Regions from separate parts of the Acidovorax sacchari genome, predicted to be linked through region 2. Evidence: predicted binding sites of a transcription regulator. Region 2 holds the regulator's gene; the other holds the start of a gene.
The links. The regulator HrcA, encoded in region 2, represses chaperone genes, less so after heat shock. The targets are predictions, from matches to a motif close to TTAGCACTCNNNNNNNNNGAGTGCTAA.
Positions count from the first base shown of each region.

Region 1: rpoH (RNA polymerase sigma factor RpoH) is a predicted target of HrcA. The motif match lies at 3,273-3,299, and genes of this name have one in related genera.

Region 1 is NZ_AP035783.1:4,472,882-4,479,424, reverse strand. It holds gene ACGHC0_RS19840 (Crp/Fnr family transcriptional regulator) at 1-662, opposite strand, end outside; gene ACGHC0_RS19835 (oxidoreductase) at 670-1,050, opposite strand; gene ACGHC0_RS19830 (Bug family tripartite tricarboxylate transporter substrate binding protein) at 1,168-2,196, opposite strand; gene rpoH (RNA polymerase sigma factor RpoH) at 2,301-3,242, opposite strand; gene ACGHC0_RS19820 (winged helix-turn-helix transcriptional regulator) at 3,745-4,221, opposite strand; gene ACGHC0_RS19815 (FMN-dependent NADH-azoreductase) at 4,275-4,889, shown strand; gene ACGHC0_RS19810 (alpha/beta hydrolase family protein) at 5,335-6,345, shown strand; gene ACGHC0_RS19805 (MarC family protein) at 6,434-6,543, shown strand, end outside.
Region 2 is NZ_AP035783.1:4,163,180-4,169,722, reverse strand. It holds gene recN (DNA repair protein RecN) at 1-1,646, opposite strand, end outside; gene ACGHC0_RS18490 (NAD kinase) at 1,649-2,545, opposite strand; gene hrcA (heat-inducible transcriptional repressor HrcA) at 2,575-3,579, shown strand; gene ACGHC0_RS18480 (hypothetical protein) at 3,598-3,999, opposite strand; gene ACGHC0_RS18475 (LuxR C-terminal-related transcriptional regulator) at 4,189-4,878, opposite strand; gene ACGHC0_RS18470 (S24 family peptidase) at 5,721-6,404, opposite strand.

The sequences.
Region 1 (6,543 bases), 310 kb from region 2:
GCGCGCACGATGGCGCAATGCCAGCGGTCGTGGCGCACCACGGCGCCCTGCTGTGCCAGTTGCGTGAGCGACCGCGCAATGGTTTCCCGGGTGGTGGCCAGCAGGGAGGCCAGCACCGTATGGGTGGGCAGCCGCACGAGCGTGCTGCGCTGCAGCTGGGACAGCTGCAGCAGCGCGCTGGCCAGTTGGGCAGGCACGCCGCGCAGATGCAGCAGCCCCGACCAGTCCGCCAGCCGTGACTGCGCCTGCGCTTCCTCGTGCAGCAACGCCTGCAGGAACTCCGAATCCAGCCCGCCCGAGCGCACCAGCGCGGCAGCCGGCAGCCGGCACAGCCGTCCTTCCTGGACGGCGACCCAGGTCAGGCGCTCGGCCGTGCCGAGTACCGAACCGGTGCCGAATGCCTGTCCGCAGCCCGCCATGGCCACGGGGCGCGCCACCTGGTCGGGGCCCGTGCGCTGCTGCAGCGCCGTTCCCACCTTGAGCACCGACAGGGATACGGCCGTTTCCCCCTGGAGCTGGAGTACATCCCCCTTGCGGAATCGGTGCTCCTGCACGAGCGCGGGCCAGGACGCCCTCGCGGCATCGATTTGGCGGCCGATCAGGCACTGGTGCCGGCTGGAGCATTCATGGCAGTTCTGGCGGTCCGCTTCGGAAATGGGCATGGCTGGCTCAGGCGTAAGCCACGTCGCCATGGCGGCTCGGCACGAGGGTGCCGGCAGAAAGCGACATCATGAGCAGCGCGATCCGCTCGTGCAGGATCACGGTCTTCTGGTTGCCGGAGTCCACCATGTGCTTGCGCAGCGCTTCCCGTACCGCTGCCTGGCCGGTGACGTCGATCACGATGTCCGCCGCGGCGCCATGTTGTTGCAGCAGGTCCATGTAGTCCTGGTGGACGGGCACGCCGTGGCTGCGTGCCAGGGCGACGCCGGGCAGCGAGAGATCCAGTTCCGCCACGCCCAGCACCTGGACGAAGGGCGCGGCCAGCAGCTGCCGCAGCAGCGGCGTGCCCGTCTGGCCTGCACCGATGACGATGATGCGGAATGTTGGCATGGCAGGAAACTCCCGGAAGTTGGATCGATGACCGGAGTCTGCAGGCGCGATGCCCTGGCGGGCATGATCTACATCAATGGCCACGCTGCGTTCGCGGGGCGGGAGCCCAGCGTGCCGTCATTCCACCCGGATCTTCTGCGCGCGGATCACCTGCTCCATCTGCGACGTGTCCGCCTCGATGCGGCGGGCCAGTCCTTCCGCGGAGGTGCCTGCCACCTGCCAGCCCTGCTGGAACAGCGCATCGCGCACTTCCGGCGTCCGGGCGATCTCGGCGATCGCGGTGGACAGGCGCGCCCGGTGGGCGGCCGGCATCGACGCGGGCGCGGCGAAGGCATTCCAGATCTCCAGCTGGAAGTCCTTCACGCCGGCCTCGGCGAGGCTCGGGACGCCCGGCACGAGCGAACTGCGGCCGGCCGAGGTCACGCCCAGCAGCTGCAGCTTGCCGCTGCGTTGCTGTGCCACGGCCAGCGCCGGCGGCAGAAGGGCCATCTGCAGCTGTCCGCCGAGCATGCCCATGGCCACCTGCGGATAGCCCGGATAGGGGACATGCACCGGCGCGATGCCCGTGCGGGCCTTGAGCAGCTCGGTCCCGAGATGGCCCATGGTGCCGACGCCGGGCGTTCCGTAGCTCCAGCGGTCACCCGCCTGGCGGGCAGCCTCCAGGAAGGTGCGTGCGTCCACATGCGCCGGCACCCCCGCCTGCGCCGCCGGCGCCGTGAGCACCAGCGGCGACACGCCCACGAGGCTGAGTGGCGCGAGATCCTTGTGCGAGTCGAACGGCAGCGAGGGATTGACCAGTTTCGCGATCGTGAGGTTGACGTTGATGAACAGACCGATGGTGTGGCCGTCCGTCGCCTTGGCCACGGCATCCGCGCCGATGTTGCCGCTGGCACCGACCTTGTTCTCCACGACCACCGGCTGGCCCAGCGCATGGGCGAGCGGATCGGCGAAGGTACGTGCCGTGAGGTCGGGCGAGGAGCCCGGGGGGAATCCCACGATGATGCGCAACGGCCTGGACGGCCACGCGGCATCCTGTGCCGGCGGCGGCGCTGCCACCGCCCATTCGCAGCCCAGCAGGGCGGCTCCGGAAGCGAGGATGCGGCGGCGGGCCAGGGAGATGGGAAGCGACTTGTCTGGGCGTTGCATGGAATGTGCGGCAGATAAAAAAGGGCGCGCTACCCGTCCAGGTAGCACGCCCGATTATCGCTGTCGCCACGAAGATTCCGTAGCGCGAAACGTTGTGAAAGGTGTCAGGCGTATTCCGCCAGCGCCTTCTTCATCTTCTTCATCGCGGCGACTTCGATCTGCCGGATGCGCTCGGCGCTCACGCCGTATACCGCGGCCAGCTCATGCAGCGTCATGCCGCCCGAGCCGTCGTCGTTGACCTTGAGCCAGCGCTCCTCGACGATGCGGCGGCTCCGGTCGTCCAGCGTCGCCAGCGCATTCGCGATGCCGTCCGTGGCCAGCACGTCCCGCTGGCGCGATTCGATCATGGCGGTCGGCTCGTGCGTGCCATCGGCCAGGTAGGCGATGGGACCGTAGGCCTGCTCGCCGTCGTCCGACGGGGCCGGATCCAGCATCACGTCGCCTCCGGACAGGCGCGTTTCCATCTCGATCACTTCCTCGCGCTTGACGTTGAGCTGCTGGGCCACGACGTCGATTTCCTGTTCGGAGAGCGTCTCGCGGTGGGTGCCCGTGTTGCCGGCGGCAGAGTCGGCCTTGAAGCCCTGCTTCATCGAGCGCAGATTGAAGAACAGCTTGCGCTGGCTCTTGGTGGTGGCCACCTTCACCATGCGCCAGTTCTTCAGGATGTATTCGTGGATCTCGGCCTTGATCCAGTGCATGGCGTAGCTCACCAGGCGGACGTTCTGGTCCGGATCGAAGCGTTTCACGGCCTTCATCAGGCCCACGTTGCCTTCCTGGATCAGGTCGCCGTGCGGCAGGCCGTAGCCCAGGTACTGCCGGGCGATCGACACCACCAGCCGCAGGTGCGACATCACCATCCGGCCCGCGGCTTCCACGTCGTTGTGTTCCTTCAGCCGGCGCGCATAGGTGCGTTCTTCCTCGGCCGTCAGCATCGGCAGACGGTTCACGGCGGAGATATAGGCATCCAGGTTGCCCAGCGGGGGGATCAGGGCCCAGGCGTTGGCCGGTGCGAGCGCGGTGGCGGCGGTTCCAGACTGAATCGTCATTCCAGAAATCCTTTCTTCCATGCTTTCACTTTAGCAGTCTATTGGAGGGAGTGCTAAGGCCGAAGTTCCTTTCCCCGCGTAGGACTGGGGCTGTATGCGAAGCCGGGGTGCGATTTAACCCGAGCATCCATTGAGTTTTGTACTCGGACAGCACGATGGAGACGATATAAGTCTTTGATTCGTAAGGATAATTCAGTCATCGTCCACGACATTTGCGAACGTTGATTGCTCAAAACCAAGGCGCAACCGCACGATACGGACCATCCGCGCTTTGTCCGCGTTCTAGACGTGGCGAACGGAGCAGCCCCGCCCGAGCACTCAGGCCCGGCAGGTAGGTGGTAGTGCTGCGGCGCGTGCAGGCCGCCTCGATGGCGTTCCTGCAGCACCTGGAAGACCGCGTGGCAACGCTGCCTACGACGGCGGGGGTGATTCCGCTCCGAGCTGCCGCACATTTTCGAGTGCAGAACCTGCGGAAAAATCAGCAGATCCACCTGCAACACTATCAGCGCTCCTCCGACGGCTCCGCTGCATCGAATGCACGGCGCGCGGCCTCGACTGTGTCCGCATGGGCCAGTGCCCAGGCTCCCAACTCCTCCACAGGCTCCCGTAAGGAGCGGCCGAGAGGGGTCAGTGCGTAATCCACGCGCGGCGGAACCGTTCCATAGGCCTTGCGATGGACGAGACCGTCCCGTTCGAGCCCCCGCAGCGTCAATGTCAGCATGCGCTGTGAAACACCGTCAATGGAGCGTTTGAGCTCGCTGAAACGGCGGGGCCCACCGGCCAGCGTCATCACCACGAGCAACGTCCACTTGTCACCGATGCGTGCCAGAACCTGGTTGGCGCGCAGGCAAGTCTCGGTGAATGACGCGTCCTGGGTCGGCGTATTTCCATCTTGCCCACCGGGAGATTCTTTGGCACTGGTTACCTGCGTGTGCCCAAGTATCACCGACGTGCCTTGTTGACTGGCGGTTTTTATCATTCAAAAATCCTGTGCATAGAAACCAACCTGTCCACTATAGTGGTAAACACGAAATGCCCGAAAATATCCTTCATATTGATTCCAGCATTCTTGGAGCCCAGTCTGTCAGCAGAAAACTGTCCAGAGAAATCGTCGATAAGCTTCTAGTGCGTCATCCCTCGGCCCATGTTGTCTATCGGGACTTGGACGCGCAGCCCCTCGCTCACCTCACCAGCGCGCAGATCCACGCCTTCCAGACAGGCTCTCCACATGGCGATGCGGATATACAGGCCGATTTGTCTCTCGGAGCAGCCGATCTGGAAGCCTTTCTCGCTGCGGACACCGTCGTGATCGGCGTGGGTTTTTATAATCTTGGAGTGGCGAGCCATTTGAAAGCCTGGATCGATCGGATATCGGTGCCCGGCAAAACCTTTCGATATTCAGACAGCGGACCCGTGGGACTCGTCAACGGAAAACGCATCATCCTCGCCATCGCCCGAGGCGGGCGCTACGAAGCTGGCACGCCGGCTGCCGCGCTCGAGCATGCGGAAACCCATCTGCGTAGCGGCTTCGCGTTGATGGGCGTTACCGAAGTTCAGGCCATCGCCGCCGATGGCGTGGCGCTCGGCCCGGACGCCAGACTTGCGTCTATTGCCGCGGCAGAAGAGCGCATCGCCGAACTGACCTGAAGGGCATGGATGGGTTGCCCGCGGTACTGATGAACGATGCGCAATGCGCTCCAGTCTCGCGGCGTGGCGAGAGTGGGGAACATGTGTCAGGCGGGGCCTTTCTTCGCACGTGTCGATTTCTGCCGGTCCCGGTGGAGGCTTTGACGGTTTTCACCGGGCTTGTACACAGATGGCATGGCGATTGGATGTGCGCTTCTTCGTCCCCATAGCGAGGGTGGCTGAGGCGGCCGACGGCTCGCCATTCAACGCTCCAATGGAGGGTAAGCGCCCGCGGCGGACAAAGTTTCGGTAGATCAGCGCCACGCGAGGTAATGTGGAGGTGTGAAGGCATCGTGTGGCCTCCCTTGGGGATGATCGGGCCCTTTGGACTCGCCTTGCGCTGGGCCGGGTGCTGTCCGCGCACGGCTACTATGCTCAGCGGCTGCTATCGGCCAATGGCGGACAAATGCTCAATATCACCATGACCTCGCTTCCGAGATGGATCGGCGCCTTTCTCATCGGGTGTGCAACCAGTGGCGGCCTGCCTGTTGCAGTAGCCCAGACTCCATTGCGCCATGCAGGCATCGCCAGCCTGGAGGTTGCCTCCGACACACCGAACTCGGTGCTGGTCTGGTACCCGACCGATGCGGATGAGACACCGTCGCTGATAGGAAAGATTTCCGTACCGGCGAGCCGGGACACGCCCGTGGCAGAGGGAAAACTCCCGGTCATCCTGCTGGACCATGGAGGTGGACCAGGGGGAGGCAGCCCCTTGATCCTGCGGGAGCTGTCCGCCTCGCTTGCTCGCCAGGGATACCTGGTGGTCGCGCCTTTCCACGGGAAAACAGGCTTGGCCCATCGGCCCATGCAAGTCAGGCGCGCGCTTGACGCGGTGCTTGCCGACCCACGCTTTGCGCCGCATGCGGATGTATCCCGGCTGGGCATGGTGGGCTTTTCGCTCGTCGGGGCCGTCACGCTGGAGCTGGCAGGCGCCACGCCCAATACGGCCTACTTTGAATCCTATTGCCGTGCCCACCCTGCCGATGTGATGTCGTGCGGGCATGCCCCTGACCAAGATGCCCATGGAGAACGACCAAAACGCGGGTCCGCGGCAAGCGACGGGGCCAGTGCCACGCGCCTGCCACTGAAGGCCATCGCCTTGCTGGACCCCCTGGCGGCACTCTTCGACAGGAGTGACCTCAGGGCCATCACCGTGCCTGTGCTCATCCTGCGGCCATTGAACAGTGAGCTTCCGGGCGAAGGAAATGCCATGGGCCTGGCCCGTGCGCTGCCACAGCCCCCAAAACTCGAAACGTTGCCGGGCGGTCATTTTGTATTCACCGATGTTTGTTCGCCACCGCAGCGCGCCGCCGCTCCAGAGGTATGCGTGGACCCGCTTGGCACAGACCGCGTGGCCGCTCATCCCGGTATTGAGTCGGCCATCACCAAGTTCTTTCAATCCAGCTTGGGTGAGTAGACTGGTCCGGCCCCGAAGTGGACATCGGGAGAGACCTTGCTGCGAGGGAGATTGATGACCAGCCGCTCCCCATCTGAATAGGAACACCGTGACACTTGAACTTCTGGGCGCCTTCGGCAAGAGCTTTCTCTTCGTAGTCGCCGCGCTGCTGCCGATCCTGAACCCGGCCGCCACGGCGCCCATCTTCCTGGGCCTGAC
Region 2 (6,543 bases):
CGGCTGTTGTCCAGCATCTCGCGGGCGTGCGCCAGGGTGGCCGCCGAAGCGCGCTCGCCGCCGAGCATGCGCGCCATTTCCTGGATGCGGCGGTCGCCTTCCGCGGCCGCGACGGTGCTGACCGTCCCCTGCTGGCGGGAGCGCTTGGACACGACCAGGTGGTGGTCCGCGCACGCGGCCACCTGTGGCAGGTGGGTCACGGCCAGCACTTGCCGGTCGCGGCCGAGCCGCTGCATCAGCTGGCCCACGGTTTCCGCAACGGAGCCGCCGACGCCGGAATCGACCTCGTCGAAGATCAGCGTCGGCGCTTCGCCCAGGCGGCTCGTGGTCACCGAGATCGCCAGCGAGATGCGCGACAGCTCGCCGCCCGAGGCCACCTTGCCGATCGGGCGCGGCGTCACTCCCTGGTGGCCCGCCACCAGGAACGCCACGCTGTCCAGCCCGTGCGGGCCCGGCTCGGCCTGTGTGTCGAGCGCCACGTCGAAGCGGCCGCCCTTCATGCCCAGGCCCTGCATGGCCTGCGTGATGGCGCGCGCGAGCTGTGGAGCGGCCTTGGCGCGCTTCTGCGAAATCTCCCGGGCCGCCTGCATGTAGGCGGCTTCGCTCCGGCGGGCCTGCTCGGCCAGGGCCTCCACGTCCGAGGCCCCGTCCAGGCGGGCAAGTTCTTCCTCCCAGCCGGCGAGCAGCGCGGGCAGGTCCTGGGGCTGGCGCTTGAAGCGCCGAGCCAGCGACATCCAGAGCCCCATGCGCGCATCCAGCGTTTCGAGCCGGTCCGGATCCACGTCGGTGTGGCGCAGGTAGGCCTGGAGCGAATGTGCCACGTCCGATGCCTGGGCCAGGCAGGACGCCAGCACGTCCAGCATGGACTGGAACTGTGGGTCCAGCGACGCCTTGGCTTCCAGCAGGCCGCGGGCGCGCACCAGCGGGCCGTGCGCGCCCGATTCGTCGTCCTCCAGCGCCCCCAGCGCCGCCTGTGCCGTGTCGATCAGCGCCTGCGCATGCGACAGGCGCGTGTGCTGCGCGTTCAGCTCTTCCCATTCGCCATCGGCGGGGGCGAGCTTCTGCATCTCCGCGATCTGCCACTGGAGCCGGTCGCGTTCCTGCTGGATGTCGTTCTGGCCGGCGATGGCGGCATCCAGTGCCTTGCGGTCGTCGCGCCATCGCGTCCAGAGGGGCTGCAGGCCTTCCGGGCGGATGCCGCCGTACGCATCCAGCAGCCCGCGCACCGCGTCCGCGCGCGTGAGGCTCTGCCAGGCGTGCTGGCCGTGGATGTCGAGGAGGTGGGAGCCCAGGGTGCGCATCTGCGTCGCGGTCACCGGCACTCCGTTGATCCACGCGCGGCTCTTGCCCTGGGTGTCGATGGTGCGGCGCAGCAGCAGGCCGTCTTCCGGAGGAATGCCCGCATCGTCCAGCCAGGCCGCGATGGCGGGAGTGCCGTCGAACTCCGCGCACAGGTCGGTGGACGCAGCGCCTTCCCGGACCACGCCCGGATCGGCGCGCGCACCCAGCAGCAACTGCAGCGCATCGATGAGGATGGACTTGCCGGCGCCGGTCTCGCCGGTCAGGACGGTGAATCCGGAATGAAGGTCCAGCTCGAGGGACTCGACGATCACGAAATCACGCAGCGCAATCCGCTTCAACGCCATGCTCAGTAGCCTCCTTCGTTCCAGCGGAGCTTCTTGCGCAGCGTGGCGAAGTAGTTCCAGCCGCGCGGATGGAGAAAGCGCGCCCGGTAGTCCGAGCGCTGTACCAGGATGCGGTCGCCGTGCTGCAGGGACGCGAGCGACTGCATGTCGAAATTCGCGCTGACATCGCGCCCGCTGACGACTTCCACGGCCACTTCCATGCTGTCCGACAGCACGATGGGACGGTTCGACAGCGTGTGCGGCGCGATCGGCGCCAGCACCCATCCGGGAATCGTCGGATGCAGCATCGGGCCGCCTGCGGACAGGGCATAGGCAGTGGAGCCCGTGGGCGACGCGATGATGAGGCCGTCTGCACGCTGGTTGGAGACGAAATGGCCACCCACTTCCACGCGCAGTTCGACCATCCCGGAGGTGGACCCGCGGTTGACCACCACGTCGTTCATCGCCAGGGCCTCGAACACGCACTGGCCCTGGCGCATCACCCGGGCCCGCATGAGCGGGCGCAGGTCTTCCTCGTACTCGCCGCGCAGCATGGGTTTGAGGACCGTGGAGTACTCGCCCAGGGGGATGTCGGTGATGAAACCGAGCCGGCCCTGGTTGATGCCGATGAGCGGCGTGCGGTATTGCGCGAGCTGCCGGCCGACGCCCAGCATCGTGCCGTCGCCGCCCACCACGAGGCAGAGATCGCAGTCCAGCCCGATGCGCTCCACGGAGAGCGCCGGGTAGTCGGCGAACCCCGTGTTCGCGGCGGTGTCCGCCTCGAGGGCGACCTCGCACCCTTCGTTGGCCAGGAATCTGGCGATGCCGTCCAGCGCGTCGCGCGAACTGTCGGACATCCCTGCAGAAGTGGGCGCCTGGTACTTGCCGACGAGCGCCACGCGTTGGAACCTGAGCTTCATCACGGAAATTAGATCATTAAAATGATTCAATGCTCGATGACCGTGCCAAGTTGTTGCTCAAAGCGCTGATCGAGCGCTACATCGCCGACGGCCAGCCGGTGGGCTCGCGCACGTTGTCGAAGGCGTCCGGCCTGGACCTTTCTCCGGCCACGATACGCAACGTCATGGCCGACCTGGAGGACATCGGGCTGATCGCCAGCCCCCACACCTCCGCGGGCCGCATCCCCACCGCCAAGGGCTACCGGTTGTTCGTTGACACCATGTTGACGGTGCAGCGCGGCGAGCTGTGCTCCCCCGAACTCGCGGCCGACCAGCCGCAGAAGGTCATCGCGAACGCGGCGCAACTGCTGTCCAGCCTGTCGCAGTTCGTGGGCGTGGTCATGGCTCCGCGCCGACCGTCGGTCTTCCGCCACATCGAGTTCCTGCGCCTTTCCGAGCGGCGCCTGCTGGTCATCATCGTCTCTCCGGACGGCGATGTGCAGAACCGCGTGATCTTCACCGAAGTGGACCATACCCAGTCCCAGCTGGCCGAGGCCGCCAACTTCCTCAACAGCCACTATTCCGGCCTGGGGATGGACGAGGTGCGCGAACGGCTCAAGACCGAGGTGGACCAGTTGCGCGGAGAGATCGCTTCCCTCATGCAGGCCGCGGTGAACGTCGGCTCCGAGGCCATGGCCGCCTCGCAGGAGGAGGTGGTCATCTCCGGCGAGCGCAACCTGCTGGCCCTGAGCGATTTCTCGAACGACATGGGCAACCTGCGCAAGGCCTTCGACCTCTTCGAGCAGAAGACCCAGATACTGCGCCTGCTGGACGTCTCCAACCGGGCCGAAGGCGTGCGCATCTTCATCGGAGGCGAAAGCCAGGTCGTGCCTTTCGAGGAACTGTCGGTGGTCAGCGCTCCGTATGAGGTGGACGGGCAGGTCGTGGGAACGCTGGGCGTCATCGGCCCCACGCGCATGCCCTACGACCGCATGATCCAGATCGTGGACATCACCTCCAAGCTGGTGACCAACGCGCTGAGCCATCGCCGCTAGGGCGCCCGGCCCGGATGGCTACTTGCCGTCGCTCCACGTACCTCCCTTGATCACGGCGGTCGAGGTTTCGCAGGCCTGCCGCTTCTGCTGGACCGCGTCGGCCGACAGCCCGTAGTAGTAGGCATCGAGCGGCCGGCCCATCAGTCCCTTGCACGCACCGCTGGCAGGCCGCGGACATTGGCGCATGAGTGTGACCTTGCCCGGTTTGCCGCCCAGCCCGGCCGACGCCTGGGCGACTGCGTCGCAGCTGCTCTTGAGTTGCTCCGCCGAGACGTCGGAGGAGAACTCCATGCAGTCTTTCACCGCCGTCCCGGAACCCGCGACGGAAATGCTTCCCTCGATCACGCAGGCGCGGTTGGCGGACCAGGCCGCAGGGGCGGCGAGCAGGCCGAGGGCAAGCAATGGGGCGGCAATCCTCATGTTTTCTCCAATCCCGGCCGGCCTGGTGCGGACCAGCCATGTGTTTCAGGTCCCGGGTCGATGAGATCCCCGTACACGAACGGGGCGGTTCTGCCAGGGGTACGCGGATTTATACGTGGCCGTTCCTTCGGCCCATTCCCCGCCGTGGCAGGAATTGCGTAACTCCTTGTGTCGGCTGCACCGGGCGGTTCAGGATTCGTCGATCCGGACACCGCGCAGCCTGGAGATCAGTTCCACCCGATTGCTGGCGCCGAGCTTTTGCAGAATGGCCGTGAGGTGCTCCTTGACCGTGTGCTCCGACAGATGCAGCGCATTGGCGATGGGCTTGTTGGGCAGTCCCTCGAGAACCAGCGCGAGGATCTGGCCCTGGCGCGGGGTCAGGCCGAGATCGGCGGGTGAGAGATGGATCTCGCGGGGAGTTGCGGCTCCAATGGCCGTGCTGGAAAGACATGCCGTCGCCCCGGAGTCGAACCAGGGCGAGCCATCGAGCACGGCATTGATGGCGGCGTGGAAGGTCTCGGGCGGTTCCCGCTTGTGGATGAATCCGTGGGCGCCACTGGCCCGGGTCTTGAGCACGATGGCCGGATGGTGGTCCGCGCTCACGACCAACACGCGTGTTCCCGGGGACATCGCGAAAAGATTGTCGATGAAGGACGTGGCAGCACCCTCCGCGAGCCAGAAATCCACCAGGGCCAGAATGGGCGAGCCATGGGAGGCAATGATGCGCAGGGCCTCGGATATTTCGCAGGCATGGCGGCACTCCTCCAACCGGGGGTGGAGGCTCAGGAACTCGGCCATGCCGCGTGCGACGAGCGGGTGGTCATCGACGACAAGCGCGTAATGCGCCAACGGCAGGCGGGAAAAGGCGGACAGGGGCATACGACGTTCTGGCGATAAGGCCGGATCATCAAAAGCAACTCGACCGTAACTTTCGAGGGTAATCCATACACGGGCGCCGGCGGGTTACAAAACCTCTGTCGAGGCGTCCGAGTGAAACGGGCTACGCGGATGCCCTTTCGTGTCCCATCTTCTGGGGCTTCGAGGGCCGATCGGCAAGCGGAGGGGTTGCGCGTTCCGCAAAAACGCATGCGCCGGTTTTCTCGTGGTCCAGCTGCGTATGCGACAATGGCAGGCTGTGGGCCGTTAGCTCAGTTGGTTAGAGCAGAGGACTTGACGGGGAGGTTCCTGTCCCCAGGCAATGGCCTGGGAATGGAGCGGCACCCAATGGGTTGCTCAAGGTAAGTTCACTCTGCCTTGAAGTAGAACTTCTCAAATTCGGTGAACGCTACTGCGCGTCCTGCGCGCTATGCCAACGCCGAGCGAAGCCCTCCGCAGGGAGGGAACGTGTAGAGACTCGACGGGAAGGCCGAAAGGCAAGACAGAGTCCAGGCCACGAACCGGAAACGGGCGGCGAAAGCCGAAGTGGCACGCATAATCCTTTGGTCGCTGGTTCGAGCCCAGCACGGCCTACCACATACACAAAGATGGATGAAGCGCGCGGCACGGCGCGACGACCCACGCGCCGCTGCCCTTCTGGCGAGTGGCTGGCTGGCTGGTTGGTTGCCGGCCGGGTTTCCCTGTGCAGGGCACCGTCATCCCGCCTTCACTTTCCACCGCACCGCGGCCTATTCATTTTGTTTGGAAGATGCGGCGGTACGTGCAAGGTGTTTAAACGATGCCGCTATCCTGCTGGTCGTTAAACGTGGCGAATCGCGGTCCGTTCAGATCTTGCGCCCGTTCCAGATCCATATCACCTTGCCCAGAATCTCCACCGTGTGCTTGCCGTCCAGGACGTCCACCGTCTTCACGGTGGGGTTGTCGCTGCTGATCTCGTAGGCACCGTCCAGTCGCTGGCGCACGCGCTTGATGAAAAGGCGGTTCTGGGCTCCCAGGACATACACGCCGTCCACCTCCACCGTGCGCACGCCCGCATCCACCAGCAGCACGTCACCGTCCAGAAACGTGGGTTCCATGGAGTCCCCATAGGCGTGGATGAAGCGGAGGTTCTCGGGGGTGCTGAGGCCGCGCAGCGTCCTGCCGATCCATGTGGGGGAAAGCGTGAGACGGCCCACCATCACGTCCTCGTGCGCCATTTCGCTGCCGGCGCCCATGGATGCTGCATTCGCCAGCTGCGGCACGGTCACGCTGCCCGGCGTGGACACGGCGGCAGGCTGGGTCGGCTTGCGGTGCGCCGGCGTGGCCTGCCTGTCGCCGGTCAGCAGCCAAGCGGCGGAGCAGCCGATGAGTTCTTCCGCCTTCAGGGCGCCGGCCTTGGAAATACCCCGCATCTCCCAGTTCTTGATGTTCTGCGGGGACTCTCCCAGCAGGCGTGCCACGGCGGACTGGCCGGTGACGTCCTTGAGCTCGGAGGCGGCCTGGTAGAGGCGTAGGGCGCTTTCATGCATGGAGCCATTGTCCATCGTTTAAACAAAATGTTGTTAAACAAAAGGTTTGACATTTGTTTAAACATGGTGTTTAATTGAGACATGGATCGAGACACCGGGCCGAGGCCCTTCACCGACGCATCTCCGATGCTTTCGCTCC